DNA from 4 places in the Streptomyces sp. NPDC107528 genome. Region 1 is predicted to be linked to each of the others. Evidence: riboswitches for the same ligand, from Rfam matches in the RefSeq annotation. Region 1 holds a riboswitch; each other region holds the start of a gene.
The links. A riboswitch is a leader RNA that binds a small molecule or an ion and turns the genes downstream of it on or off. The one in region 1 is predicted to bind cyclic di-AMP.

Region 1 (7,359 bases):
CAGCGCCTCGCCGGGGGTCTTGAGCCACGACACGTCCACTGCGGTGGCGACGGAGAGGGCCGCCGCGGCCGTCATGCCCATGGGGAACACGGTTGCCCAGCGGCGTACGTCGTAGCGCGGCCGTGGCCAGGCGATCTCGGCGAGAAGCAGGACGGCGTACCAGGCCAGGTCCAGGACGAGCAGGGCGACGGTCACCGTGCGCAGGACGTCGGTGTCGTCCTCGTTCCAGAGGTACAGGCCGGGGCTGTCGGCCGACATGAGCTTCGAGCCGGCGAGCGCGGAGATGGCGAGGGCGCCGCCCGCCACCCAGTGGTCGCCGGCGCCCCTGGCCACCTGCCGCAGGTCGAAGCGGGTCAGCGCCATGACGTAGAGCACCAGGCCGAGCCAGAACAGGACGAGGGCCGTGTGGGCGAGCCATGCCGTGGACTCGGTCGCGGCGAGGGTTGCGGCCAGGACGGCGAGGCCCTGCGTGGCCACGCAGCCGAGGAAGACCGCGCCGGGCATGCGGGGGTGCCAGCGCAGTACCACGGCGATGAGGAGGCCCGGCCAGAGCAGGGCCGCCAGGGCCAGTAGGGCCTTGGCGAGGGGTTGCCAGCCGAGGGTGGCGAAGCGGGTGCCGAGAACCGTCGTCGCGGCGATGGCGGTGAGGGCGGCGGGGGTGGCTGCCTCTTTCAGCCACCTGGCGCGGTCCCAGAGGAGCCTTGCGGTGAAGCCGCCCGCGAGAGCCAGCCAGGCTACGCAGGCGAGGGCCAGGGCGATTCGGGACAGGGTTTCGTAGCCGGTCTGGTGAAGGGCGACCGACAGGATGCCGGTTGCCATGACGGCGGCGCCGGCTGTGGGGGGACTCTGCGACCACCAGGTGTGGAGGGGGGATGCGGGGGTGGTCGTGGGGGCGGGCATGGGGTCGATGCTAGGGAGTGGGGGGTGCGGGGCGGGTGGGGGCACGCGCGCGTGTGGGGTGAAATGCACGTCTGCCGCGCGACGGTTGAGCGACGGGTCCCTGTGGCGGCCCGCTCGGGTGAGTGGCGTTCGGGAAGCGCCTTCGGGTGTGGGGTGGGTCGGGGCCGTGCCGCCGTGCGCGGGTGCGTTTGCCGCACCACTACGCGCGCGTGGCGGAGGATGTGCGCCACGCGCGCGTGTGTTCGTCAGGCCGGGCGGACCACGCTGTGGATCGACGACTCTCCGTCGTAGTAGATCGACTCCTCGCGGACGTACGCGCCGGGCTTCGGGGCGTGGATCATCATGCCGTTGCCGATGTAGAGGCCTACGTGCGTGATGTCGTCGTAGAAGAAGACCAGGTCGCCGGGCTTGGCGCTGGAGAGGGAGACCGTGGTGCCGGCGTTGACCTGGTCGTAGGTGACGCGGGGGATGTCCACGCCTGCGGCCTTCCAGGCGCCCTGGGTGAGGCCGGAGCAGTCGTAGGAGTCGGGGCCGGTGGCGCCCCAGACGTACGGCTTGCCCACCTGGGAGCGGGCGAAGGCCAGGGCCTTCTCGGCCTTGGTGGCGTACGAGGAGTCCGACGCTGACGAGTCGGAGGAGGACGAGTCGGACGAGGAGTCGTCGCTCTCCTGCTGCTGCGCCGCCTCCTGGCGCCGACGCTCGGCCGCCTCTTGCTGCCGGGCCAGTTCCGCCGCCTTGCGGGCTGCCTCCTCCTGCTTGCGCTTCTCGATCGCGGCGAGGCGGGCCTTCTCCTCCGCCGTCAGCTTCGAGAGCAGTTCGCGTGCGTCGGCGAGCTTCTTCTGGACGGTGGACTTGGCCGTCTGGAGGTCGTTCTGCGACTCGGTGAGCGTTTCGAGGCTCTGGGTGGCCTCCTTGCGCTTTTTCATCGTCGCGGACTGCTGGGTGAAGTAGTCGTCGACCGATTCCTTCTGACGGCCCGTCATGCGGTCCATCAGCTGGGTCTGGTCGAAGTAGTCCTGCGGGGTGTCCGCCAGGAGGAAGGTCGCCGTGTCGGGGGCCGAGGTGCCCGTGCGGTACTGGGCGGCTGCGTTGCGGCCGAGTTCCTCGCGCGCGTCGTTGAGCTTCTGGGTGCGCTGGGCGACGTCGTCGAGGAGGGTGTCGACGCGCTTGCGCTGCTTTGCGGTCTTCTCTTTGGCCGCGTTGTACTTCTCGGTCGCCGACTCCGCCTGGCGGTAGAGGTCGTCGACCTTCTTCTCGACCTCCTCGAGGCTCGGTTTGTCGTCCGTCGAGGGGCTCGCGTTGGCCGTCTGGGACAGCAGGGCGACGGAGGTGAGGGCCGCCGTGGCGAGGGCGGGGGTCCGTATGCCTGCTACGCGCGTTCCAGCGGGACGCGACTTGCGGTGCGACGCCAAGGGAGGCGACTCCTTCCATGCTCCGCCTACCGAGTTAGCTGTCGGGTTCGGGCGGATGGTTCGGAAGGGTTGCCCTACGGCCGCTCCCCGGGCGGGAGTCGGGCCGATTCACCCCAAGTTCGGTGGGTCCCCGGCTCCGGGTGCACGGCGGCGCTCCGGACTCGGCGGAGGCCGTGCGGCCCGGCGTCGTTCGCCGGTGGGGGTCGTACGGCCTGTCCGGCACGGTAGCCAACTCGTGTGGCCCCTGTGAAGGTTGATGTTCGATATGCCCGATACATTTTCGTGACCTTGGCGATGTGTGTCGGGGATCGCGGTCGATGCGTATGGGTTGGTGGTCAGTTGCATGCGTTTTGGGCTTTGGGGGCATATCGGCTGACTTGGATCGGTTGGCTTCGGGGCGTTGCGGATCGTAATGGGGTGGTTGTGGAGGGTGAGGGGGGTGTCCGGGGTGCGTGGGTTCTGAAGATCGGTGAGTGCTGAAACAGGTGATGTTCTCGGGGCGGCGGCGGGCTGTCAGTGGGGCGCCCTAGACTCGGAGAGCGATGAGCAGCCTCTTTGACGACAGCTTCCTGGCGGACCTCCAGGCCCCGCGGGCCCATGCGGACGAGCATCCGCCGCCGCCCGAGGACGAACACGCTCCGGAGCCGGTTCCGGACGATCTGTTCGGCGGGAAGTTCGACGTGCCGCCGGACCGGGACGACTACTACCGCGACGGCGCCCCGCGCCCGGCCCTGGATGCGGCAGCGCTGCTGGAGGGGCTGAACGAGAACCAGCGTGCGGCCGTCGTCCACTCCGGCGGCCCGCTGCTCATCGTGGCCGGTGCCGGGTCGGGCAAGACGCGTGTGCTCACCCATCGCATCGCGTACCTGCTGGCCGAGCGGAATGTGCATCCGGGGCAGATCCTCGCGATCACCTTCACCAACAAGGCCGCGGGTGAGATGAAGGAGCGCGTCGAGCAGCTCGTCGGCCCGCGCGCGAACGCGATGTGGGTGATGACCTTCCACAGCGCGTGCGTGCGCATCCTGCGGCGTGAGAGCAAGAAGCTCGGGTTCACTTCGTCCTTCTCGATCTACGACGCCGCCGACAGCAAGCGGCTGATGGCGCTCGTGTGTCGTGATCTGGATCTCGACCCCAAGCGGTTTCCGCCCAAGTCGTTCAGCGCCAAGATCAGCAATCTGAAGAACGAGCTGATCGACGAGGAGGACTTCGCCGCCCAGGCGACGGACGGCTTCGAGAAGACCCTCGCGCAGGCGTATGCCTTGTACCAGTCGCGGTTGCGGGAGGCCAACGCCCTCGACTTCGACGACCTGATCATGACGACGGTCAATCTGCTGCGCGCCTTCCCGGACGTCGCCGAGCACTACCGCCGGCGGTTCCGGCATGTACTGGTCGATGAGTACCAGGACACCAACCACGCGCAGTACGCGCTGGTGCGCGAGCTCGTCGGTACCAGTGAGCACCCCGTCGACGTGCCGCCGAGCGAGGCCGACATCCCGCCCGCCGAGCTGTGCGTGGTGGGTGACGCCGACCAGTCGATCTACGCCTTCCGGGGCGCCACCATCCGCAACATCCTCCAGTTCGAGGAGGACTACCCGGACGCGACGACCATCCTGCTGGAGCAGAACTACCGTTCCAGCCAGACGATCCTGACCGCCGCCAACGCGGTCATCGAGCGCAACGAGTCCCGGCGCCCCAAGAACCTGTGGACCAACGCGGGCGCGGGCGCGCGCATCACCGGCTACGTCGCGGACACCGAGCACGACGAGGCGCAGTTCGTCGCCGAGGAGATAGACCGACTGACGGACGCGGGCGATGCGAAGGCCGGTGACGTCGCCGTCTTCTACCGGACGAACGCCCAGTCCCGTGTCTTCGAAGAGATCTTCATCCGCGTCGGCCTGCCCTACAAGGTCGTCGGCGGGGTTCGGTTCTACGAGCGCAAGGAGGTCCGGGACGTCCTGGCCTACCTGCGCGTGCTGGCCAACCCCGAGGACTCGGTACCGCTGCGGCGGATCCTTAACGTCCCCAAGCGGGGCATCGGCGATCGTGCCGAGGCGATGATCGACGCGCTTGCACAGCGGGAGAAGATCAGCTTCCCGCAGGCGCTGCGCCGGGTCGACGAGGCGTACGGCATGGCCGCGCGGTCGACCAACGCCGTCAGGCGCTTCAACACGCTGATGGAGGACCTCCGTACGATCGTCGAGTCCGGCGTGGGGCCGGCGACCGTCCTGGAAGCGATCCTCGAACGGACCGGGTATCTGGCCGAGTTGCAGGCCTCCACCGACCCTCAGGACGAGACCCGCATCGAGAACCTTCAGGAACTCGCGGCCGTGGCCCTGGAGTTCGAGCAGGAGTCGGCTGAGGATGAGGCCTCCGGTGGACTCGCGGCCTTCCTGGAGCGGGTCGCGCTCGTCGCCGACTCGGACCAGATCCCGGACGAGGACGAGGACGGCTCCGGCGTCATCACCTTGATGACCCTGCACACCGCCAAGGGCCTGGAGTTCCCGGTCGTCTTCCTCACCGGCATGGAGGACGGCGTGTTCCCGCACATGCGCGCCCTCGGCCAGACCAAGGAGCTGGAGGAGGAACGGCGGCTCGCCTACGTCGGCATCACGCGCGCGCGTGAGCGGCTGTATCTGACGCGCTCGTCGATGCGAAGTGCGTGGGGGCAGCCCTCGTACAACCCGCCGTCCCGCTTCCTGGAGGAGATCCCGGCGGCGCACGTGGACTGGAAGCGGACGGGGGCGACCTCGCCCGTGTCCTCCGGTCCGGCGGCCGGCGTGGCGGCCTCGCTGTCCTCGTCCCGCTCGCGCTCCTCGGCGTCGGGGGCGTCCGGGTTCGCCACCCGGCGGACCTCGGAGAAGCCGGTCGTCCAGCTGGCGGTCGGGGACCGGGTCACGCACGACCAGTTCGGGCTCGGCACCGTGACGGCGGTCAAGGGCACGGGTGGGAACGCCGAGGCGACGATCGACTTCGGGGACACCAAGCCGAAGCGGCTGCTGCTGCGGTATGCGCCGGTGGAGAAGCTGTAGCGCTCACAGGTGTGCGCCCTCGCTGAGCTGTTGAGGAGCGGGGGCGCCTGAGCGCACAAGGCAGTTGGCGGGTTGCCGGGGAAGTCGGCCGGTCGCCTACGACGGATCCAGGCCGTGGCTGCGCAGCCAGGACAGTGGGTCTATCGCCGAGCCGCCGCCCGGTCGCACCTCGAAGTGCAGGTGCGGGCCGGTCGAGTTGCCGGAGTTGCCGGAGTACGCGATGGGGTCGCCGGCCTTCACCGTCGTACCGGAGGCGACACGGTAGCTGGAGAGGTGGCAGTACCACGTCTCCGTGCCGTCCTTCGCGGTCACGATCATCATGTTGCCGTAGGCGCTGTTCCACTGCGTGCGGACGGTGCCGTCGGTCGCGGCCATGACCGTCGTGCCGTACGAGACGGGGAAGTCGATGCCGCTGTGGATGGACATCCAGTTGATGCCGGACTGGCCGAAATAGGCGCTGAGGCCGTGCTGTGCGACCGGCACCGCGAACTTCGGGCGCAGCCGCTCCTTGCGGGCCGCCTCCTCGGCGGCCTTCTTCTTCTCGGCCACCTGCTGGGCCTTGAGGTCGATGCGCTCCTGCGTGCGGCTGGCCCGGTCGGCGAAGTCGTCGGCGCCGGCGGAGAGGCTCTCGAGCTGGGTGTCCAGCTTGTTGTTCGCGGTGGACGGCTTCACGGCCTCGCCGTCCGAGGCCAGCGTGGAGGACGCTTCCTTGTCGCCGGTCAGGCTGCCGACGGAGGCGGCGGCGATTCCCGCGACACCCATCACGCACGCCGAGGGCACAGCCACGGTCAGGAGCGCGGAGCGCTTGGGGGGCGTGCGGCGGCGGGAGCGGGACCCGCTGCGGGAGGCGGCGCGCGGGGCGGGAGCCGGAGCGGTCTCCTCCTGGCCGTCGAGGAGGGGCGTCACGGCGGGGAGTTCGCCGGTCGCGGTCAACTCGGCGTCGCCCTGGACGGGGGCGTCGTACGCCGTGGGGTCCAGGTGCTCGAAGTGCGCGGTCGCCTGCTGATCGAAGGATTCTGCTGAGTGCTCGTACTCGTCGATCGTCTGCGAGGTGGCCTCTACGCCGCCGTCGGAGTTCCACTGCGTGGCGTCGTACGCGCCCGTGTCGAAGGCCTGCGTACCCCATTCCCAGTGCTGGGTCTGGTCGGCCGGGGCGCCGGACTGGTCGGGCTGGAGCCAGGCGTTCGCGTCCCACTGGCCCGAGGTGTCGTGGCCGACTGCCTGCTGCGGGACGAAGGCGAGCCGCTCGTGGTCGGTCGTCCAGGCGGTGGTGTCGTACGCGCCGGTGTCGTAGGCGGCGTGGTGCTGGGCCGCGTAGGCGTCGTAGTTCACGGTGTGGTGGCTGCCCGTCGACCACTGCGTGGTGTCGTACGCGCCCGTGCTCTCGCCGGGAAGGCTGCCGAACAGGGGGTCCGCGTCGAAGGTCGTGGTGGCGTGCCCGGTGGCGCCGAATCCGGTGGCGTCGTAGGTGCCGTACGTGGTGGAGTCACCGTACTGGGCTTCCTGGGCGCCGTACGACGCGTAGTGCGCCGAGGCGGCATCGGAAGCCGAAGTCGGAGAGGTCATGGTCCCCGACGGGTGACGATCGTTCACCAACTTCTCTCTCGCCTCGACAACAGGGGCTGCCAGAGCAGTGCGGCGACTGTACCCGGCGGTATGCGGGCACGACAATCTTCGGCAGGTTTCGCGCGCGCAGGAAACGGGCATTCGGCCGTGTTTTGGCGGACTGCGGGCGTGAGTTTGGCCTTGTGTTCGAAGATTGTTCGACGTTTGGTCAGCTGTCCTGAGGCCGTGCGGCGAGTGCGATCAGGTCGTCGGGCGACTGTCGGGCAGCTCTCGGGCGCGGCCGGCGGGATGGTGCGGGATGGCTACGCCACTGTCAGGCCGCCGGTCTGTGCGGTGGCCTCGGCTCCGGTTCGTGCGGAGTCGAGGGCCTGCCGGATCCCGGTTGCCACGGCGGGGTGCACGGGCAGGGCGAGGTGTCCGATGCCGGTGACGCGGACGTTCTGCGCCATCAG
Region 2 (7,359 bases), on a different contig from region 1:
TTGTCGGGGTTGTTGGAGAGCAGGTCCAGTTCGTCGATGCCGAGGGCGGTGAGCATCTGGGCGGCGGCCGTGTAGTCGCGGGCGTCCTCCGGGAGGCCGAGCGCGGCGTTCGCGGCGTAGGTGTCGAGGCCCTGGTCCTGGAGGGCGTACGCGTCGAGCTTGTTGTAGAGCCCGATGCCGCGGCCCTCCTGGCGCAGGTACAGCAACACCCCGCCGCGCTCGGCGATGCGCTCGACGGCCTCGCGCAGCTGGGGGCCGCAGTCGCAGCGGGCCGAGCCGAAGACGTCGCCGGTCAGGCACTCGGAGTGCAGACGGACCAGGGGAGTGCTGCCGGGGGCGGGGTCGCCGAGGACGACGGCCACGTGTTCCAGGCCGTCGGTCAGGCCGTGGAAGGTGATGAGTTCGGCGTCGACGCCGTAGCCGTCCTGGAAGCGCAGCGGAACCCGGACGCGGGCGCGCTGGGTGGCGGCGGCGGTGAAGTCGGGCATGCGGGTTCTCCGGGTTCCGTGCGGGGGCCAGCTGCTTCAGATTTGAAGCAGAACCTCGATACAGGACCCTATCCCATGCTTTAAATTTGAAGCAATGAGTTACCTGTGGCGTACGTCACGAACATGGCTTGCTGGACCGTCGCCGCCACGGCACGTCCTCCGCGGTGGCGTGCGCGGTGTCGCCCTGGAAGCCCCCGGCCACCGCCGTGAAGATCTCCTCCAGCTGCCCGACCTGCTCCGGGGTCAGCCGGTCGAAGAGCAGCGCCCGTACGGTCTCCACATGGCCCGGGGCCGCCCGCTCCAGGACGCGCATCCCCTCCTCGGTCAGGGCCGCGATGCTGCCGCGCTTGTCCCAGCGGCAGTCCTCGCGCCGCACCAGCCCGTCCTTCTCCAGGCGCGTCACGGCGTACGTCAGCCGGCTGCGGGTGATCTTCAGGCCCTCCGCCAGGTCGGTCATGCGCAGCCGCCGCTCCGGAGCCTCGGACAGGGTGGCGAGGATGGAGTAATACAGATGGGGCATGCCGGCTTCCTGCTGGAGCTGCCGGTCCAGCGCGTCCTCCACGAGGGCGGCGGAGGCGATGTAGGCGCGCCAGGCGCGCTGCTCCTCGGGGGTGAGCCAGCGAGTCGTCATGCGACCAGTGTAGGTTTGTTTCAAACTTGAACCAAGCGGAGCGTGCCGATGCCGTCGTACCCCTACGTCCTGCTGTCCGCCGCGGTCTCGCTGGACGGCTACCTCGACGACACCACCCCCGAGCGCCTGCTGCTCTCCGGCCCGGCCGACTTCGACCGGGTCGACGAGGTACGGGCGTCCGTGGACGCGATCCTGATCGGCGCCGGCACGATCCGCGCGGACAACCCGCGGCTGCTGGTGAACTCGGCCGAGCGGCGGGCCGCGCGGGTGGCGGCCGGGAAACCGGAGTTTCCGCTCAAGGTCACGGTCAGCGCGTCCGGCGAGCTCGACCCGACGGCGAACTTCTGGCACACCGGCGGCGAGAAGATCGTCTACACGACGGAGAAGGGCGCGGCGCGCCTGCGCCGCGCGCCGGTCGCGGCGGACGTGGTCGCGCTCGGCGCCGACCTGGACTGGCGGGGCCTGCTGCGGCACCTGCGCGAGGTGCGCGGCGTCGAGCGGCTGATGGTCGAGGGGGGCGGCACCATTCACACGCAGCTCCTTCAGCAGGGGCTGGCGGACGAGGTGCAGCTGGTGCTGGCGCCCCTGTTCGTGGGCGACCCGGACGCGCCCCGGCTGTTCGGGCCCGGCGGCTACCAGGGCGGTCGGCTGCGGCTGGTCGAGACGCGGCAGATCGAGGACGTCGTGCTGATGCGCTACGAGCCGACGGCGCCCGGCGCGGGTGTCCTGCCGTCCGCCGCGGACCGGAGCTGGCTGGCGGTGGCCTGCGATCTGGCCGCGCAGTGCCCGCCGTCGGAGACGGCCTTCAGCGTCGGGGCGGTCGTGGTGGCGGCCGACGGCACGGAGCTGGCGCGGGGGCACTCGCGGGAGGGCGGCGATCCCGTGGTGCATGCGGAGGAGGCTGCGCTGGCGAAGATCGCGGCGGGGGACCCTCGGGTGACTTACGCCACGGTCTACACGAGCCTGGAGCCCTGCACACATCGGGCGTCCCGGCCGGTTCCCTGTGCGCGGTTGATCCTCGATGCGGGGGTGCGGCGGGTGGTGACGGCCTGGCGGGAGCCGGACACCTTCGTGGCGGGGGCCGACGGGAGCGGGCTGCTGGCGGGGGAGGGAGCGGATGTCGTGGTCCTGCCGGAATACGAGGGGCGGGCCAAGGCTCCGAATGGGCATCTGCTGCCCTGACCGCCCCGCCCGACGGGTGCGGAAAACACCGTTCAGGGCGGGGCCGGGGAAACGCGTGTGCATCTTGTCCTGCGGATGGCGTACTATTGAGTCATCGCCGCGGGGTGGAGCAGCTCGGTAGCTCGCTGGGCTCATAACCCAGAGGTCGCAGGTTCAAATCCTGTCCCCGCTACTGATGACTCAGGGTCGGAACTGATCAGTTCCGGCCCTGAGTGTTTTCCCCCCGACCGCGCCGCTCGTCCGGTCGGCCCTCACCACTCGCCCCGCGCTCCCGCATCGGCAACCCTGGTGAGGTGGAGCAACGGCGGATCTCGTACGCACGCCGGTTCGTCCGGCTGCTCCCCGCCCTGCTGATCGCGGCCGGATGCGTGTACGACTCCGTCACGCCCACGGACTTCACCGGCGCCCCCTTCTTCACCGCCGCACCCCTGGTCGCCGCCCCGCTCTACTCACAGCGCGGCACCGTACTCACGGGCATCGTGGCCGTCACCGCCCTGCTCGTGCTGCGCATCGTGCGCGGCGGCCTGCCCCGGGCCGGGGCGATCACGGAACTGGTCACCGTGGTCACCGTCTCCGTCCTCGCCGTCCTCATCAACATCCTCGTCCGCCGCAGCGACGAACGCCTCGCCTCCGCCCGCGAGATCGCCGAGGCCGCCCAGCGCGCCGTACTGCCCCAGCCCGCCGAGCGGATCGGCGGCTTCCAGATCGCGGCACGGTACGAGGCGGCGCAGGAGGGCGCGTCCATCGGCGGCGACCTGTACGCCGTGCAGGACAGCCCGCACGGCCTGCGGGTCGTCGTGGGGGACGTACGCGGCAAGGGCATCGGGGCGGTGGGCGCGGTCGCCGTGGTCATCGGGGCCTTCCGGGAGGCCGCCGAGCAGGAGGCCACGCTGGAGGCGGTGGCACTGCGCCTGGAGCGGGCGCTGGCCCGCGAGCGCGACCGGCGCGAGTGGGCCGAGTCCGACGAGGGGTTCACCACCGTCGTGCTCGCCGAGCTGCCGCACGGCAGCGGGATCGTGCGCCTCGTCAACCGCGGGCATCCCTCGCCCCTGTTGCTGCACGCCGACGGCACCGTGCGCGCGCTGCCCGCCGCCGAGCCCGCACTGCCGCTCGGCATGCGGGACCTGGGCGTCTGGCCCGACCGGGCCCAGGAGGCCGACTGCCCGAGCGGGGCCACGCTGCTCCTGTACACCGACGGCCTGAGCGAGGCACGGGACGCCGGCGACCGCTTCTACGACCCCGAGGCGGGACTCGCGGGGCGCGCCAACGCCCGCCGCGAGCCGGCCGCGCTGCTCGGCGTCCTCGCGACGGAGGTGCGGCGGCACTCGGGGGGCGGGATGGCGGACGACATGGCCCTCATCGCCGTACGGCGGCCGTGATGTCACCGGCCGTGACCGGGTGATCCCCCTCCGCATAACAACTGACATACCGTCAATACCCGTGTGACGCCTGAGGTCTGGCCAACTCGCCCGATTTAGGCCGCTCATGACCCGTAAGTCCGGGCGAAAATCGTTAATGATCAAGTGGAACAGCTTGGAATCAGCACCCCGGGTCTATTAACGTTCGATAACGCAGCGCGGTCGTCCCAGCCGTCACAAGAGTCGGCTCCGTGCGCACGCGCCGAATCTCGAAAGGGAACCGGGGAACCACCACCTTGGGGTGAATCGCGCAAATACCACCGTGAACTCACGGGCGGTATACGCGCGTAGGAGACCTTCCTGCTCCGAACCCGTCAGCTAACCCGGTAGGCGAGAAGGAAGGAAAGGAGTACGCCCACGTGGCGTCCAACCGGCCTGCCCCGCAAGCCCCGTTCGTGCCGAGTCAGCGCAATACCGACACCTTCGGCTACGACCGCGACCGCACCGACGAGGGCCCCTTCGAGGAGTGGAACCCCACCGCGGAGTCCCTTCGTCCCGTACGCGGCAGGCATCGCGTCTCCAAGCAGCGCGGCGGGGGACTCGCCCGCAGCTCCACGGTCCTCGGCGTCGGTGTCATAGCCGCCGTCGGCGCGGGCGGCATGGCCAGCGCGAACAGCGGCAAGCCGCCGGTCGCCATCACCATGCCGGACCTGCCCCTGATCTCGGACGACTCCTCCGACCCCGCCGAGGACGCGGCCACCGCGCTCAGCACCATGGGCGAGACCTCCGAGGACACCGCGCAGGGCGGTTCCGACGCCGGTGAGGCGCTGCGGAGCCGGATCATCGCGCAGGCCGAGTTCCAGCAGGACCAGATCGACAGCAAGGCCGCCGCAGCCGCGGTCGCCGCCGCCGAGAAGGAGGCCGCCGACGCGGCCGCCAAGGCGGAGAAGGAAGCCAAGGCCAAGGCCGCCGCCGCGAAGGCCGAGGCCGAGGAGGAGGCCCGCAAGAAGGCCGAGGCCGAGCGACTCGCCGAGCTGGCCAAGCAGTACACACTGCCGACCTCCTCGTACACCCTCACCTCGACCTTCGGGCAGGCCGGCGCCTACTGGTCCTCCGGCTACCACACGGGCCTCGACTTCGCCGCGCCCACCGGGACGCTGATCAAGGCCGTGCACAGCGGCACGATCACGTTCGCCGGCTGGGACGGCTCGTACGGCTACAAGACCGAGCTCACCCTCGACGACGGCACCGAGGTCTGGTTCGCGCACCAGTCCTCGATCAGCGTGAGCGTCGGCCAGAAGGTCAACACCGGTGACGTCATCGGCCGCGTCGGCGCCACGGGCAACGTGACCGGCGCCCACCTGCACCTCGAGGTGCACCCCGGCGGCAGCTCCAGCGGCATCGACCCGCTGGCGTGGCTGCGCGGCAAGGGGCTCACGCCCTGAAGTCCTGACGGCCCGTGCGCCTGTTGAGGCTCGGCCACTTCTGAACCCCGGCTTCCTGCTCCGATCCTCGGCAGTCCTGACGGCGTCCCCCCGACGTCAGGCCTGCCGGTATCCGCAGCGCCGGGGTTCGCCTGTTTACGGGAACTTTGCGGCCCTTCCGGAAGATCGGCCTCCATCACGGACGTTGATGTCGAGCATGACTTCTCTACGCAAGCTCGGCTCCTCCGACCTCGAGGTCTTCCCGCTCTGCCTCGGTGGCAACGTCTTCGGCTGGACCGCCGACGAGCCCCAGTCCTTCGCCGTCCTCGACGCGTACACCGAGGCGGGCGGCAACTTCATCGACACGGCCGACTCGTACTCGGCGTGGGTCGAGGGCAACGTGGGCGGCGAGTCCGAGACCGTCATCGGCAACTGGCTGAAGGCGCGCGGCAACCGGGCGGACATCGTGATCGCCACGAAGGTCAGCCAGCATCCCGACTTCCAGGGCCTCACCGCCGCCAACATCAAGGCGGCCGCAAACGCCTCCCTGCGTCGCCTCGGCACCGACCACATCGACCTCTACTACACCCACTTCGACAAGCCGGAAGTGCCGGTCGAGGAGATCGTCGGCGCGCTGGACGAGCTGGTGAAGGCGGGCAAGGTGCGCGACATCGCCGCCTCCAACATCTCGGCGACGCGGCTGGAGGCGTCCCTCGCCTTCTCCGACCGCGAAGGCCTGGCTCGCTATGTCGCCCTCCAGCCCCACTACAACCTGGTCTCCCGCGACACCTACGAGGGCGAACTCCAGAACCTCGCCGAACGGCAGGGCCTGGCGGCGGTCCCGTACTTCGCCCTGGCGGCCGGGTTCCTCACGGGCAAGTACCGCGCCGGTACGGCCGTGGACAGTCCCCGTGCCCAGGGCGCCGGCAAGCACGCGGAGACGGAGCGGGGCCGCAGGGTGCTGGCGGTGCTGGACGAGATCGCGTCCGCCCACGAGGTACCCGTGGCCGCGGTGGCCTTGTCCTGGCTCGCGGCCCAGCCGACGGTCACGGCCCCGATCGCCTCGGCACGGACGCCGGAGCAGCTGCCGGCGCTGCTGGGGGTGGCGGAGCTGACGTTGACGGAGGGGGAACTGGGGAGGCTCACGGCGGCGTCGGCATGATCCTCCCGCCGCCCCACGGTCACGTCCGATAGGGGTTGTACGCGGGGTAGGGCGCCGCCGCCCCGTATCCCGCGTACCCGCTCCCGTACGGCTGCCAGTGACCGGGCGGCGCCCCGTACCCATGAGCCGGCGGCCAGACCCGCGCCGCGGCCACCGCGTGCTCCAGTGCCGGCCGTGCGACCTCCCGGCGTCGCCACAGCTCGTGCAGCAACTCGTGTTCCCGTACGACGAAGTCGGCGCCGGCCCGCCCGCGGCGTCCCCGGTGCCGTAGGAACGCCAACGACGTGGCGTAGGCCTCGTACTGCGCCACGGCCCGCGCCGCCGTCCGCCCGCCGTGGCGGCGCGCGTACTGCCGGGCCACCCGCCGGTCCCGCATCGAGCCCAGTGCGTACGGCTCGCTCGGCGACAGCCACCCGGTGACGACATAGGCGGGCAGCTCCTCGCGCACGGTCCTCAGCTCGCGCTGCCGGGTCCAGATCACCAGCCAGGTGAGCAGCCCGAACGTGGGCACCATGAAGGCCGCGTACACCGCGAAGAACCCGAACTCGCCGAAGGACGACGAGCCGTTCCACAGGGCGTGCATGCCCATGGCGAGCAGCAGCCCGGAGAGGGGGAGGAGGACGCGCCGCGCGTGCTGCCGCTCGCCGGAGAGTGCGGCGATGCCGAAGCCGATGCCGGTCAGGACGGTGAAGAGCGGGTGCGCGAAGGGCGACATGATCACGCGGACGAAGAAGGTCGCCGCGGTGACGGAGGCGATGCCGCCGTCGCCGGAGAGCTGGTCGGTACCGAAGGCCGTACCGAGGTAGAGGATGTTCTCGGTGAAGGCGAAACCGGTGGCGGTGACGCCGGCTATCACCACGCCGTCGACGATGCCGGTGAAGTCCCGCCTGCGGAAGAGGAAGACCAGCAGGACGGCCGCGGCCTTCGCGATCTCCTCCACCACGGGCGCTATGACGGTCGCGCCGAGGGTGTCCGCGTGCGACGGATCGGCCGTCGCGGTCGCTATCCATCGGGTCGCGAAGCTGTTGGCGACGATCGCTATCAGCGCCGCCGCGCAGGCGCCCCAGGCGAAGGAGAACAGCAGATTGCGCCACGGGCCCGGCTCGACGCGATC
Region 3 (7,359 bases), on a different contig from region 1:
CGAGCCGCACGCCGCCGAGGTCGGCGCGGTGCCGCAGGTGCGGGGCGGTGGCCTTGAGGGCGACGGGGTACCCGAGAGTGCGGGCGGCGTCGGCGGCGGCGTCCGGGGTGGGCGCGTGCAGGGCTCGGTGCACGTCGACGCCGTACTTCCCGAGCAGGTCACAGGTCTCGTCCGTGCCGAGCGTGAGCCCCTGCCCGCGCGCGAGCAGCCCGCCTATCAGCTGGGCGGCGCCCTTCTCGTCGATGTCCTCGTACTCGGGCACCTTGCCGGGGTCGGCCGCGTCGCGCCGCCACTGCGCGTAGTTGACGGCTTCGGCGAGGGCGCGGACGGCGCGCTCGGCGGCGGGGTAGGCGGGGATGAGGGTCGTCGGGCCCTGCGCGGTGTCCGGCTGCTCGGCCGGGTTCCCGGCCTGGAAGTCCAGGGGGCGGAACGGGTGGGGGCGGATCTGGGCGCCGGGCGTCTTCCGGTCCGCCTGGGGTGCTGTGCTCGCCGCGGCCGACAGGGCTTCGGCGAGGCCGCCCAGCTCGACGTGGACCACCAGCACCGGCTTCCCCGGCACCTGCTCTGCCGCCGACCGTAGGGCCTGTGCCAGCTCGGCATCGCCGGTCGACGCGTCGCCGATCGCGGGTATGGCGGTGACGACGACCGCGTCGCACGTCTCGTCGGCGAGCGCGTGCGACAGCGCCTCGTGGAAGTCCCCCGCTGACGCCCCCGTCGTCAGATCCAGGGGCGGCAGCGGCCGCAGCCCCTCGGAGAGACACGCGTCATACGTCAGCAGCCCCAGCGACTCGGAGTTGCCGAGGATCGCGACCCGCGGGCCGGTCGGCAGCGGCTGGCGCGCGAGCAGCAGGCCCGCGTCCACCAGCTCGGTGATCGTGTCCACCCGGATCACCCCGGCCTGCCGCAGCAGCGCGGACACCGTGGCGTGCGGCAGCCGCGTGGCGCGCACGGCATGGCCCTGCGGCGCCGCTCCGCCGTGGCGCGCGCCCTGCACCACGACCAACGGCTTGGCCGCAGCCGTACGCCGGGCGAGGCGGTTGAACTTGCGCGGGTTGCCGATGGACTCCAGGTACATCAGGGCGACGTCGGTGTCCGGGTCGTCGTACCAGTACTGAAGGACGTCGTTGCCGGACACGTCGGCACGGTTGCCGGACGAGACGAAGGTCGACACCCCGGTGACCCCGGTCACACCACCGCCGCGCCGGTGGAGCCGGGACAGCAGCGCGATGCCGATCGCGCCGGACTGCGCGAACAGGCCGATGCGGCCCGGGCGGGGCATCTCGGGGGCCAGGGAGGCGTTCAGCCGTACGTCGGCGGAGGTGTTGATGACCCCGAAGGCGTTCGGCCCGATGATGCGCATGCCGTAGGCGCGTGCCTGCCGTACGAGTTCACGCTGCCGCTCGCGGCCGTCGGGCCCGCTCTCGGCGTACCCGGCGGAGAGCACGACCAGCCCCTGCACGCCGTGCTCGCCGCACTCTGCGACCACGTCGGGGACGTACGCGGCCGGCACGGCGACCACCGCGAGGTCGACCTGTTCCTCGATGTCGCGCATGGAGCGGTGCGCGGGCACGCCGTCGAGTTCCTTGAGGTCCTCCGGGAACGCCCTGTTCAGTGCGTACAGCCGTCCCGTGAACCCGGCGTCGCTGATGTTGCCCAGGACGCTGCGGCCCACCCCGCCCGGGGTGCGGCCGACGCCGATGACGGCGACCGAGCCGGGCACCAGCAGCCGCTGCACGGACCGGGCCTCGGCGCGCTGTTCGCGCGCGTACTGGACGGCGAGCGAGCGGTCCGTCGGCTCCAGGTCGAACTCCAGGCGGACGACGCCGTCCTCGAAGCTGCGTTTCTGGGTGTACCCGGCGTCCGTGAACACCTTGATCATCTTGTTGTTGGCGGGCAGCACCTCGGCGGCGAAGCGGCGGATGTCGCGCTCGCGGGCGACGGCGCCGATGTGTTCGAGCAGGGCGGAGGCGACGCCGCGGCCCTGGTGGGCGTCCTGGACGAGGAAGGCGACCTCGGCCTCGTCGGCGGGCGCGGACGCGGGCATTCCGTCGGTGCCGATCCGGTCGTAGCGTACGGTGGCGATGAACTCGCCGCCCACCGTGGCCGCGAGTCCCACCCGGTCCACAAAGTCGTGGTGCGTGAAGCGGTGGACGTCCTTTGCGGACAGCCGCGGGTAGGGCGCGAAGAAGCGGTAGTACTTCGACTCGTCCGACACCTGCTCGTAGAAGCTGACCAGGCGCTCGGCGTCATCAACGGTGATGGGGCGGATGCGCGCGGTGCCGCCGTCGCGCAGCACCACGTCGGCTTCCCAGTGGGCGGGGTACGCGTGCCTGTCCGAGGCGCTCTGCATGGGGCCCAGAGTACGGCTCGCGTACGACAACGGCGCGAGGCAGTCTGTTCAGGACGTACGTGGGGTCGAGGCCGCGACCCGACGGTCACCTCAGGAGGGGACGTTCGTCGGACGTTCGTCCAGTTCCGTCGTGCTTCACGGGTGTGGGAAACTGGTCTAGACAACCCTGAGAACCGAAGGGCAGCATCACATGGCTGAGCGCCGCGTCAACGTCGGCTGGGCCGAGGGCCTCCACGCCCGCCCCGCCTCCATCTTCGTCCGAGCCGCCACGGCCACAGGCGTCCCGGTGACGATCGCCAAGGCCGACGGCAACCCCGTCAACGCGGCCTCCATGCTGGCCGTCCTGGGCCTGGGCGCCCAGGGCGGCGAGGAGATCGTCCTCGCCTCCGACGCCGAGAGTGCGGACGCCGCCCTCGACCGTCTGGCGAAGCTGGTCTCCGAGGGCCTCGAGGAGCTGCCCGAGACGGTCTGACGGACCTGAGCGGGACCTCCCACAGCAAGCGGTGAAGCCGCGCTCGCCTTTCCGGCGGGCGCGGCTTCACTGTTTTCGGCACTGGGTTCGTGTTTTCGAGCAGGCGCTCCCACTTTCGAGGCGGGCGGGCCCGAGAATTACCTGCACATCCGAAAATGGGCAGCGAGAATTCGCCGCCTCCGAATATCTCCTCTTTGTATACGGCGCCCGTGTTAATGCCGCAGGCTCGGCATGTTTACGGGATGTTGCGAATTCCTCACACGCTCCGTGCGATCACGGCGGGAGCCGAAGCGCAGCCGGTGCGCGGAGATCGAGCGCTCGGTGTGCAGCGCCGTGATCGCGCGGGCGCGCTCGCCGTCGCCGCGCGCCACCGCGTCCACGATCGCGCCGTGCTCGGTCCAGGACTCCACGGGGTCGGCCGGCGCCTCGACGGCGTACATCCAGGCGATCTTGTGGCGCAGCTGGGTCAGCATCGAGGTCAGGGCGGGGCTGCCGGAGGCCTGGGCCAGCGTCTCGTGGAACCAGCCGCCCAGGGAGCGCAGATCCTCGCTGTTTCCCCGCCTGGCCCGCTCCTGGCCCAGCCTGACCAGGCCGCGCAGGACCTTCAGATGGGCCTCGGTGCGCCGCTGGGCGGCCCGGGAGGCGCCGAGCGGCTCCAGGAGGGTGCGCATCTCCAGCAGGTCGGCGGCCTCCTGCTCGCTCGGTTCGGCAACGCACGCGCCCGCGTGCCGCCGGGTCACCACGAAGCCCTCCGCCTCCAGGGTGCGCAGGGCCTCGCGCACGGGGACTCGGGAGACGCCGTAGCGGCGGGCGAGGAGTTCTTCGGTGAGCCTGCCACCGCGCGCGTGGACCCCGGCGACGATGTCGTCCCGGATCGCGGTGCATACCGAGTGCGCCGGAATACGCATGACCGACCTCCGCCTTAATCCCCGTGAAACGTCGACGAATGACGTGTGTTCAGTGACTCTATTGCAACCGGCCGGAATTTCCGACGGCGGGCCGGAATCCATGGATATTTTTTGGACAGCGGGCCGTTCGAAACGCCGAAAGCCCCGGCTCGGGGAGCCGGGGCTTTCGGAAGACGCGGTGTGAGCGTCAGAGGTGGGGCGTCAGAGGTTCACGCCGTGCGAGCGCAGGTAGGCGACGGGGTCGATGTCGGAGCCGTACTCCTGCGTCGTGCGGGCCTCGAAGTGCAGGTGCGGCCCGGTGACGTTGCCGGTGGCGCCGGACAGGCCGATCTGCTGACCGGGGGTGACGGTCTGCCCCACCGAGACGGCTATGGACGACATGTGGCCGTACTGGGTGTAGGTGCCGTCGTTCATCTTGATCACGACCTGGTTGCCGTACGACCCGTCCCAGCCGGCCTCCACGACGGTGCCGGAGGCCACCGAGTGGACCGAGGTGCCGCTGGCGGCATGGAAGTCGACGCCGGTGTGGCTGCCGGAGGACCAGAGGGCGCCGCCGGTCTTGTAGCCCGTGGAGACGTACGAGCCGGAGATCGGGGCGACGTAGGACAGCAGGCGCTTGCGCTCGGCCTCGCGGGCGGCGCGCTCCTTGGCCTCGCGCTCCTTCTTCGCCTTCGCGGCCGCCTTCTTGCGGGCGGCCTCCTCGGCGGCCTTCTTGCGGGCCGCGGCCTCCTTGGCGGCCTGCTCCTGGGCGGCGGCCTGGGCGTCGATCTGGTCGGCGATCGAGTTCTCGACGGAGACGACCGGGATGAGGCCGGTCTGTTCGACGGCCGGTTCGGCGGCGAGCGCCGGGGCGGCCAGGGTGCCGATCACGCCGGTGGCGGTGAGTGCGGCGACGCCCGCGGCGCGGGCGGTGGTGCGTTCGAAGCGGCTGGGACGACGGTGCTTCCCCGCGGGACGCTTCCCGGTGGCGCAGGTGAACGCCATGAAGTGGCTGGTCCTTTCCTTCCTTCTCGCCTACCGGGTTAGCTGACGGGTTCGGAGCAGGAAGGTCTCCTACGGACCCCCTCGCGGCTGCGCGGGCGTCCGATTCACCCCAGGGACTTCATGGGTCCCCGGCTCCCCTGGCTCGCGCCGTACGGGGACTCGGCGATGGCTGTCCGGTGCCGCGGGCGCGGCGCAGTGCCTGACGGACAGCCCGGAAGACGCTAAACGGGGCATCTTTCAATCCCCAAACGGATCCTGCCTTTTGTAGTGCATCCCACAGGTCAGACAGGCAACCTCTCCCTCAATTCGGGCATAAAGGGGCCCTGGTGACTCTTCCGTCACCAGGGCCCCTACGCGTGCGGCCGTCTCCGGCGCCGCGCCAGTCCCCTACTCGGCCGCCACGACGCTGACTTCGCCGATGCCGAGGGCCTCGACGGGCTCCCGGATCTCGGCCGCGTCGCCGACGAGGATCGTCACCAGGCGGTCGACCGGGAAGGCGCTCACGGCCGCAGCGGTCGCCTCGACGGTGCCGGTGGCGGCGAGCTGCTGGTACAGCGTCGCCTGGAAGTCGTCGGGCAGGTTCTGCTCGACCTGGTCGGCCAGCGTGCTCGCCACGGCCGCGGCGGTCTCGTACTTCAGCGGCGCCACCCCGACGAGGTTCTGTACGGCGAAGTCCCGCTCGGCGTCGGTGAGTCCCCCGTCGGCGACACCGCGCAGGACCTTCCAGAGGTCGTCCAGGGCGGGACCGGTGTTCGGCGTGTCCACGGAGCCGCTGATGGCGAGCATCGCCGCTCCCGAGCCGTCCGGGGCGGAGCGCAGGACCTGCCCGAACGCGCGCACACCGTAGGTGTAGCCCTTCTCCTCGCGCAGGACCTTGTCCAGGCGGGAGGTGAGGGTGCCGCCCAGGCAGTACGTGCCGAGCACCTGCGCGGGCCAGACGCGGTCGTGCCGGTCGGGGCCCACGCGACCGATCAGCAGCTGCGTCTGGACGGCGCCGGGACGGTCCACGATGACGACGCGCCCGCTGTCGTCCGCGGTCACCGGCGGGACCGGCCGGGGCTGGGCCGGAGAGCCGGTCCAGGCGCCCAGGGTGTCACCGAGCAGGGCGTCGAGGTCGACGCCGGTGAGGTCGCCGACGACCACGACGGTGGACGTCGCCGGGCGCACATGCCGCTCGTAGAAGGCGCGTACGCCCGCGGAGTCGATGCCGGCGACCGTGTCCTCGGTGCCCTGGCGCGGGCGGGACATGCGCGAGGTCGCCGGGAACAGCTGCCTGGACAGCTCCTTGGCGGCGCGGCGCGAGGGGTTGGCCAGCTCGTGCGGGATCTCGTCGAGGCGGTTGCGCACCAGGCGCTCCACCTCGGTGTCCTCGAACCCGGGCGCCCTGAGCGCGTCGGCGAGCAGGCCGAGTGCCTTCGGCAGCCGGGAGACGGGCACCTCGAGGCTGACGCGGACGCCGGGGTGGTCGGCGTACGCGTCGAGCGTGGCGCCGCAGCGCTCCAGCTCGGCGGCGAACTCCTCGGCGGTGTGCTTGTCGGTGCCCTCCGAGAAGGCACGCGCCATGATCGTGGCGATGCCGTCCAGGCCCTTCGGCTCGGCCTCCAGCGGCGTGTCCAGGAGGACCTCGACGGCGACGACGCGCTGGCCGGGGCGGTGGCAGCGCAAGACCGTCAGGCCGTTGTCCAGCTTGCCGCGCTCCGGTGCCGGGAACGCCCAGGGCCGGGCCTGGCCCGCCTGGGGCTGCGGGTGGAACTCCATGCTGGCGAGCTCGGTCACTGCGCCGACTCCTCGTTCTCGTCGGTGGTCCCGGCGGGTGCGGCCCCGTCGGCGGCGGCTTCCAGGTCCTCGGCCTCGTCGGCGACCGGCTCGTACACCAGCACCGCGCGGTTGTCGGGACGCAGACGCGCCTGGGCGACCGCCTGGACCTCCTGAGCGGTGACGTCGAGGACGCGCTGCACGGCGGTGAAGGCGAGCTGCGGGTCGCCGAACAGGACGGCGTACCGGCACAGTTCGTCGGCGCGGCCCGCGACCGTGCCGAGCCGGTCCAGCCACTCGCGCTCCAGCTGGGCCTGCGCGCGCTCCATCTCCTCGGCGGTGGGGCCCTCCTGCGCGAAGCGGGCGAGCTCCTCGTCGACGGCCGCCTCGATGACCGGCACCTCGACGTCGCCGGACGTCTTCACGTCCAGCCAGCCCAGCGAGGGCGCCCCGGCCAGGCGCAGCAGGCCGAACCCGGCCGCCACGGCCGTACGGTCACGGCGTACGAGCCGGTTGTAGAGGCGGGAGGACTCGCCGCCGCCGAGGACGGTCAGCGCCAGGTCGGCCGCGTCGCACTCGCGCGTGCCGTCCGTCGGGAGCCGGTAGGCGGCCATCATCGCGCGCGCGGGCACGTTCTCCTCGACGACCTCGCGCAGCTGCTCGCCGATGGTGTCGGGCAGCGAGCCGTCGCGGGGGGCGGGCTTGCCGTCGTGGGACTCGATGGAGCCGAAGTACTTCTCGACCCAGGCGAGCGTCTGCGCCGGGTCGATGTCGCCGACGATCGACAGGACGGCGTTGTTGGGCGCGTAGTAGGTGCGGAAGAACGCGCGGGCGTCCTCCAGGCTGGCCGCGTCCAGGTCGGCCATCGAGCCGATCGGCGTGTGGTGGTA
Region 4 (7,359 bases), on a different contig from region 1:
GCCTGTGGACAACTTGCCTGTGGATAACTCGGGGGCCCGTCGGCGACGTGGGTTACGTTCGGATCGTGAACGCAACCAGTCCCGAAGCCGCCCCCGGCCGCATCGTCCTGCTCACCACCAGCCACCGTGTCGCACCCGGCCTGCTGTCCTGGCCCGCCTGGCAGGCGCTGCACGCGGCCGACCGTGTGCTGTGCGCGGACGGCGCGCACCCCCAGCTGCCGTATCTGCGCGAGGCAGGCATAGCGGTCGACGAGACCGCCCCGGCCGCCGAGCAGCTGATCGCCGCGTGCGCCGGCGGCCGCACGGTCGTGGTCGTGGCGACGGGCGAGGGCGAGCCGGCCCTGACGGACGGCCTGGCACGGCTCGCGGGCTCCGGACGGGTCAGCATGCCGGACCTGGAACTGCTCCCCGCCTCCTACGACCTGCCCGGCGCCCGCCTCCTCGACCTCGTCCAGGTCATGGACCGCATCCGCGTCGAGTGCCCGTGGTCCTCCCAGCAGACCCACAAGGGCCTGGCGAAGTACGGGATCGAGGAGGCCTACGAACTCGTAGAGGCGATCGAGGACGGCGACCGCGACGAACTCCGCGAGGAGCTGGGCGACGTTCTTCTGCAGGTCGTCTTCCACGCCCGTATAGCCGAGGAGGACCTGGAGTCCCCCTTCTCCATCGACGACGTGGCCGGCGGCATCGTCACCAAGCTCATCCACCGCCACCCGCACGTCTTCGGCGACGAGACGGCGACGACCCCCGAGGAGGTCAAGGAGCACTGGCTGCGCACGAAGGCGACGGAGAAGCAGCGCGAGTCGGTGACGGACGGGATCCCGCTCGGACAGCCGGGCCTGGCACTGGCCGCGAAGCTGGCGTCCCGGGTGCGTACGGCGGGCCTGGAGGTACCACTGCCGACGGGGGACGGCCTCGGCTACGAACTCCTCGCGATGGCGGTGCGCGCGGAGGCGGCGGGGGTGGACCCGGAGGCGGCCCTGAGGGTCGCGGCTCGGACCTTCCGGGATGCCGTGCGGGCCGCCGAGGGGGTGTCCCCTCAGTAGGGAGCGAGGCCGGACCGGCAACGGTTGGCGGGGAACAGGGGCCGGACCGGCAACGGATACCGTCAAGGAGTGACCAACCAGCCCACCCCCACCGGCACCACTCCCGGACTCTCCGGACCCTCCGGACCCTCCGAACCGTCCGGACCCCCCGACCTCTTCACCTGGGAGTTCGCGACCGACCCCTACCCCGCCTACGCCTGGCTCCGCGAGCACGCCCCGGTCCATCGGACCCGGCTGCCCAGCGGTGTGGAGGCCTGGCTGGTCACCCGGTACGACGATGCCAAGCAGACCCTCGCGGACAACCGGCTCTCCAAGAACCCCGCCCATCACGACGAGCCCGCGCACGCCAAGGGCAAGACCGGCATCCCCGGTGAGCGCAAGGCCGAGCTCATGACGCATCTGCTCAACATCGACCCGCCGGACCACACCAGGCTGCGCAGGCTGGTCTCCAAGGCGTTCACGCCCCGCAGGGTCGCCGAGTTCGCGCCCCGGGTGCAGGAGCTCACGGACCAGCTGATCGACCAGTTCGCGGCGAAGGGAAGCGCCGACCTCATCCACGAGTTCGCCTTCCCGCTTCCCATCTACGCCATCTGCGACCTGCTCGGCGTCCCCCGCGAGGACCAGGACGACTTCCGGGACTGGGCGGGCATGATGATCCGCCACCAGGGCGGCCCCCGCGGCGGTGTCGCGCGGTCGGTGAAGAAGATGCGCGGCTATCTGGCCGACCTCATCCACCGCAAGCGGGAAGCCCTGCCCGAGGAGCCCACGCCCGGTGAGGACCTCATCTCCGGACTCATCCGGGCCTCCGACCACGGAGAGCACCTCACCGAGAACGAGGCCGCGGCGATGGCCTTTATCCTCCTGTTTGCCGGTTTTGAGACGACCGTGAACCTGATCGGCAACGGCGTCTACGCGCTGCTCACACACCCCGAGCAGCGCGCCCGCCTGCAGTCGTCCCTCGCCGCCGGGGAGACCGGCCTCCTCGAAACCGGCGTGGAGGAACTCCTGCGCTACGACGGCCCCGTGGAGCTCGCCACCTGGCGCTTCGCCACCGAGCCGCTCACCATCGGCGGGCAGGACATCGGGGCCGGTGACCCCGTTCTCGTCGTCCTGGCCGCCGCCGACCGGGACCCGGAGCGGTTCGCCGACCCCGACGTCCTCGACCTCGGCCGCCGGGACAATCAGCACCTCGGCTACGGCCACGGCATCCACTACTGCCTTGGCGCCCCGCTGGCCCGCCTGGAGGGCCAGGCCGCCCTCGCCACACTCCTCACCCGCCTCCCGGATCTCCGACTCGCCGTGGACCCGGGGGAGTTGAGGTGGCGCGGAGGTCTCATCATGCGTGGGCTGCGCACACTTCCGGTGGATTTCACACCAGTTGGGTGAGTGCGTCCACCTCGTCAAACGTGACGCGCGCTCAACTCTGTGATCTTCACGTGATCTACGCGGCATTAACTTGTGACAAGTGATCGAATGCCTATACGTTCACGGATCAACGACGGCGCCAGGTTTAAAGCGCCGCGGTCACTGCTGCCTCGTGAAAGGTCCCCGCATGCTCTCCGGGAACGGTCGTCACCGTCGCCCCCGTCAGGCGCCGGCTCTCCTCGTCGCGGCCGGAGTGACCGGGTCCGCCATCGCCATCCCGCTGCTCGGCGCCGCGAGCGCGAGCGCCGCCGACGGCACCGTGTGGGACAAGGTGGCCGAGTGCGAGAGCGGTGGCTCCTGGAGCACGGACGAGGGCAACGGGCGCTACGGCGGACTGCAGCTGACCCAGGACGACTGGGAGCAGTACGGCGGCCTCGACTTCGCCCCGCGTCCCGACCTGGCGAGCCGTTCCCAGCAGATCGCCGTGGCGCAGGAGATCCTCGCCGACCAGGGAACCAAGCCCTGGGGTACCTGTGCGGTGCTCAACGGGCTCACCCCGAAGAACGGCTTGGTCGACCTCGACACCGGAGTGGACGACGACTCGCCGTCCGATGTGTCCGGGTCCTCCGGCTTGCTTGATTCGTCCGGCTCATCGAGTTCGTCCAATTCGTCCGACTCCTCGGGTTCCTCGAACTCGTCGGACCCGGCCGATGGCTCGTCGGGTTCGTCGAGCGAATCGCCCAGCGCTTCGTCCGAATCGCCCCAGGACTCATCCTCTTCCCCCTCTTCCCCCTCTTCTTCCTCTTCTACGTCTTCGTCCCCTTCGTCGTCCAAGGCGGACAGCTCCGCGAAGGCCGATGCGTCACCCGACGCCAAGGCCTCGAAGTCGCCCGACAGCTCCCCCGTGGAGACCTCGGACGGGGACAATCAGGACAACTGGGTGCAAGATGTGGGCGCCTGGAGCCTCGTCGACACCGGCGCGCTCACCGGCGAGGAGGCCGGCTCCGGTCGGCACCGCGGGCCCAGTGCCGATGAGAGCGAGACCGTGGACCCGGCCCCCGAGTCCTCCGGTCGCCACGCCTCGTACAAGGTCCGCGCCGGCGACACTCTGGCCTCCATCGCCGACTCCCTTGACCTCGACGGCGGGTGGCGGGCGCTGTACGACGCGAACAAGGGCGCCATCGGCGGCAACGCGAACGACATCGTCCCCGGTCAGACCCTGGACGTCCCCGTCGAATAAGGGCCGAACGGGGCGAAAAACAACGAGAGTTCGCGTCACCTTTCGCACCTGAATGTCCGTTTTGAATGCGGTGAGAGATAGATCTCAGAAGCCCTGATCGTCTTTGTAATTCCGGGAATCGGGTGTCTACGGTCGTGATCGCTCGTCACCACGAGCCCCGGCTGCCGCAACGCCGAATCCTGCCAGTGGCCGCACGGGAACAGTCGTCGCGTCAAGCGCCGTAGGCAGGAGCGGGGGACCCAAGGTAAGCGCCGGGTCCGGCAGTTGAGGCCTTTCGGGGCCGCACGCCGGAGTCGGCTTGGGGTGAAGCCGCGCAACGCGAGCCGAAAGGCGGACGAGCGCGGCCGGGCAACTCAACCGGCCCGAACCCGACAGCTCACCTCGCAGGCGTCGGTGAGGGGATCCAACCATGCTGTTTTCCAGCAAGGGCAAGCACCGTCGTCCGTCCAAGGCCGCCCGCGCCATAGCCGTCGTCGGCGTCACCGGCGCCGCCGCCGTCGCCGCCCCGCTGATGGCGGCCGGCAGCGCCTCCGCCGCCACCGCCTCCGAGTGGGACGCCGTCGCCCAGTGCGAGGCCGGCGGTAACTGGTCCATCAACACCGGCAACGGCTACTACGGCGGCCTGCAGTTCTCCGCCTCCACCTGGGCCGCGTACGGCGGCACGGCGTACGCCTCCACCGCCGACCAGGCCACCAAGGCGCAGCAGATCGAGATCGCCGAGAAGGTTCTCGCGGGCCAGGGCAAGGGTGCCTGGCCGCACTGCGGCACCGGCCTGTCGAGCGCCGCGTACAACGGCTCCGGCTCCTCGCAGAGCACCGAGGCCACCCCTCGCGCCACCGAGGAGCAGCCGGCCTCCCGCTCCGCCGACCGTCCGGCGGCCGAGAAGAAGTCGACCAAGACCGTCACCACCCCGACCGGCAAGAAGGTCAAGAAGGGCGACGGCGAGTACAAGGTCGTCAAGGGTGAGACCCTCAGCTCGATCGCCGAGAAGAAGAAGGTCAAGGGCGGCTGGGAGAAGCTGTTCCAGCTGAACAAGGACATCGTCGAGGACGCCGACCTGATCTACCCGGGTCAGCAGCTGCACCTGAAGTAATACGCGGCCACAAGCTGAACCACAGAGCCCTCACATCCGTGGAACTCATCATGAAGACCTCGTGAGGGTCACCCCCGTCCCCCACGGGCTCCCCGCTCCGGTGCGTGTTCCCCCGTACGCACCGGGGCGGGGCTTTTTCTTTCCCTGTTGGTCACCCACCCTTTGTTCCGGTAGGGAACAATGGGTACGGTTCGGTCCTGTCCACGGGACGGTCGGTCGGCTGCCGATGTCCCCGGGGCGGTTAGGCTCTAGTCGCAAGGCTCACAGCCCCGCACCACCAGCGACACAGTGCTTCACATCCCAAGAAGGAGATACTCGTGCCGTCCATCGACGTCGTCGTAGCCCGGGAAATCCTGGACTCCCGAGGCAATCCCACGGTCGAGGTCGAGGTCGGCCTCGACGACGGCAGCACGGGTCGTGCCGCCGTTCCGTCCGGCGCTTCGACGGGCGCCTTCGAGGCCATCGAGCTCCGCGACGGCGACTCGAACCGCTACCTCGGCAAGGGCGTGGAGAAGGCCGTCCTCGCCGTCATCGAGCAGATCGGCCCGGAGCTGGTCGGTTACGACGCCACCGAGCAGCGCCTGATCGACCAGGCGATGTTCGACCTGGACGCCACCGACAACAAGGGCTCCCTCGGCGCCAACGCCATCCTCGGCGTCTCCCTCGCCGTCGCCCACGCCGCCTCCGAGGCCAGCGACCTCCCGCTGTTCCGCTACCTGGGCGGCCCCAACGCGCACCTGCTGCCGGTGCCGATGATGAACATCCTGAACGGCGGCTCGCACGCCGACTCCAACGTGGACATCCAGGAGTTCATGATCGCCCCGATCGGCGCGGAGTCCTTCTCCGAGGCCCTGCGCTGGGGCGCCGAGGTCTACCACACGCTGAAGAAGGTCCTGAAGAGCAAGGGCCTGGCCACCGGCCTCGGCGACGAGGGCGGCTTCGCCCCGAACCTCGGCTCCAACCGCGAGGCCCTCGACCTCATCCTGGAGGCGATCAAGGAGGCCGGCTACACCCCCGGCGAGCAGATCGCCCTCGCGCTCGACGTCGCCGCGTCCGAGTTCTACAAGGACGGCGTCTACACCTTCGAGGGCAAGGACCGCTCGGCCGCCGAGATGACCGAGTACTACGCGGAGCTCGTCGACGCGTACCCGCTCGTCTCCATCGAGGACCCGCTGTTCGAGGACGACTGGGACGGCTGGAAGACCATCACCGACAGGCTCGGTGACAAGGTCCAGCTCGTCGGAGACGACCTGTTCGTCACCAACCCCGAGCGCCTGGCCCGCGGCATCGACGAGGGCGCCGCCAACGCCCTGCTGGTGAAGGTGAACCAGATCGGCTCGCTCACCGAGACCCTGGACGCCGTCGAGCTGGCCCAGCGCAGCGGCTTCAAGTGCATGATGTCCCACCGCTCCGGCGAGACCGAGGACGTCACCATCGCCGACCTGGCCGTCGCCACCAACTGCGGCCAGATCAAGACCGGCGCCCCGGCCCGCTCCGAGCGCGTCGCCAAGTACAACCAGCTGCTGCGCATCGAGGAGATCCTCGACGACGCGGCGGTGTACGCCGGCCGCAGCGCGTTCCCGCGGTTTCGCTCTGCGAACTATTAAGCACAGCAAGGGCTGAGCCGGCTGAGCCCCAACCTGGGGTGAGGCTTAGCCAGTCGTACGTACGTCCCCGTACTCGGTCCCGTACCGTGTGCGGGGACGTACGCATGTGAAACGGGAGGCGGGACATGGCCGTCAAGGATCGGGACCGGTTCTCCACCGCGACCAGGATCCGGTTGCTCGGCGAGCAGACGGCGGCCCGTGTCTACCGCTCCCAGACGAAGCGGCAGGCCCGGCGCTCCAGGCTCACCGGACGCGCCGCGCTGCTCGCGCTGGTCGTCTGCACCATGGTCGTCGCGCTCGCCTACCCGATAAGGCAGTACGTCTCCCAGCGCGCCGAGATCGCGGACATGCAGCGGGAGAAGGAAGACGCCGCACAGCGGGTCGAGCAACTGCGCGACGTCAAGGCACGCTGGCAGGACGACGCCTACGCCGAGCAGCAGATCCGGCTGCGGCTGCATTATGTGATGCCGGGGGAGACCGGCTACATCGTGATCGACCCGGACGCGGCCAAGCAGTCGCGCGCCGAGCTGGGTGCGGCCGACCGCCCCTGGTACGCGAACATCTGGGACGGGGTCGACAAGGCCGACGCGTCCCGGCAGTGAACCGATCGTCCGGACCGGTCGTAAGACCGCCGACGAGAACAGACAGAAAGACAGGCATGGAAACCGCCCCGCCGCCCACCCCGCGCACCGAGCCCACCGACGCGGACGTCGAGGCCTTCAAGCAGCAGCTCGGGCGTCCCCCGCGCGGGCTGCGCGCGATCGCGCACCGGTGCCCCTGCGGGCAGCCGGACGTCGTCGAGACGGCCCCGCGGCTGCCCGATGGCACGCCCTTCCCGACGCTGTACTACCTGACGTGCCCGAAGGCGTCGTCGGCGATCGGCACGCTGGAGGCGAACGGCGTGATGAAGGAGATGACGGCGCGGCTGGAGTCCGACCCCGAGCTGGCCGCGGCGTATCGCTCGGCGCACGAGGACTACATCCGGCGGCGCGACGAGATCGAGGAGCT

Region 2: linked by a shared signal. The riboswitch ahead of ACZ7L5_RS16885 (M23 family metallopeptidase) and the one ahead of ACZ7L5_RS38765 (C40 family peptidase) in region 1 are both predicted to bind cyclic di-AMP.
Region 3: linked by a shared signal. The riboswitch ahead of ACZ7L5_RS00445 (M23 family metallopeptidase) and the one ahead of ACZ7L5_RS38765 (C40 family peptidase) in region 1 are both predicted to bind cyclic di-AMP.
Region 4: linked by a shared signal. The riboswitch ahead of ACZ7L5_RS40205 (transglycosylase family protein) and the one ahead of ACZ7L5_RS38765 (C40 family peptidase) in region 1 are both predicted to bind cyclic di-AMP.

Annotation. Positions count from the first base shown of each region.
Region 1 covers NZ_JBVKAV010000015.1:89,261-96,619, forward strand. Annotated here, with positions in the region: gene ACZ7L5_RS38760 (tellurite resistance/C4-dicarboxylate transporter family protein) at 1-900, opposite strand, end outside; gene ACZ7L5_RS38765 (C40 family peptidase) at 1,146-2,312, opposite strand; cyclic di-AMP (ydaO/yuaA leader) riboswitch at 2,321-2,489, opposite strand; gene pcrA (DNA helicase PcrA) at 2,855-5,341, shown strand; gene ACZ7L5_RS38775 (M23 family metallopeptidase) at 5,438-6,907, opposite strand; gene ACZ7L5_RS38780 (lipase family alpha/beta hydrolase) at 7,210-7,359, opposite strand, start outside.
Region 2 covers NZ_JBVKAV010000004.1:681,300-688,658, forward strand. Annotated here, with positions in the region: gene ACZ7L5_RS16860 (GTP cyclohydrolase II) at 1-488, opposite strand, end outside; gene ACZ7L5_RS16865 (MarR family winged helix-turn-helix transcriptional regulator) at 604-1,119, opposite strand; gene ACZ7L5_RS16870 (dihydrofolate reductase family protein) at 1,168-2,301, shown strand; tRNA gene ACZ7L5_RS16875 (tRNA-Met) at 2,400-2,473, shown strand; gene ACZ7L5_RS16880 (PP2C family protein-serine/threonine phosphatase) at 2,577-3,680, shown strand; cyclic di-AMP (ydaO/yuaA leader) riboswitch at 3,910-4,067, shown strand; gene ACZ7L5_RS16885 (M23 family metallopeptidase) at 4,079-5,104, shown strand; gene ACZ7L5_RS16890 (aldo/keto reductase) at 5,301-6,245, shown strand; gene ACZ7L5_RS16895 (PrsW family intramembrane metalloprotease) at 6,265-7,359, opposite strand, start outside.
Region 3 covers NZ_JBVKAV010000001.1:112,066-119,424, reverse strand. Annotated here, with positions in the region: gene ACZ7L5_RS00460 (bifunctional acetate--CoA ligase family protein/GNAT family N-acetyltransferase) at 1-2,350, opposite strand, end outside; gene ACZ7L5_RS00455 (HPr family phosphocarrier protein) at 2,541-2,822, shown strand; gene ACZ7L5_RS00450 (GntR family transcriptional regulator) at 3,035-3,730, opposite strand; gene ACZ7L5_RS00445 (M23 family metallopeptidase) at 3,932-4,714, opposite strand; cyclic di-AMP (ydaO/yuaA leader) riboswitch at 4,728-4,889, opposite strand; gene ACZ7L5_RS00440 (M16 family metallopeptidase) at 5,102-6,490, opposite strand; gene ACZ7L5_RS00435 (M16 family metallopeptidase) at 6,487-7,359, opposite strand, start outside.
Region 4 covers NZ_JBVKAV010000016.1:139,109-146,467, forward strand. Annotated here, with positions in the region: gene ACZ7L5_RS40190 (nucleoside triphosphate pyrophosphohydrolase) at 66-1,046, shown strand; gene ACZ7L5_RS40195 (cytochrome P450 family protein) at 1,116-2,432, shown strand; gene ACZ7L5_RS40200 (transglycosylase family protein) at 2,599-3,651, shown strand; cyclic di-AMP (ydaO/yuaA leader) riboswitch at 3,858-4,056, shown strand; gene ACZ7L5_RS40205 (transglycosylase family protein) at 4,061-4,744, shown strand; gene eno (phosphopyruvate hydratase) at 5,062-6,351, shown strand; gene ACZ7L5_RS40215 (FtsB family cell division protein) at 6,477-6,953, shown strand; gene ACZ7L5_RS40220 (DUF501 domain-containing protein) at 7,010-7,359, shown strand, end outside.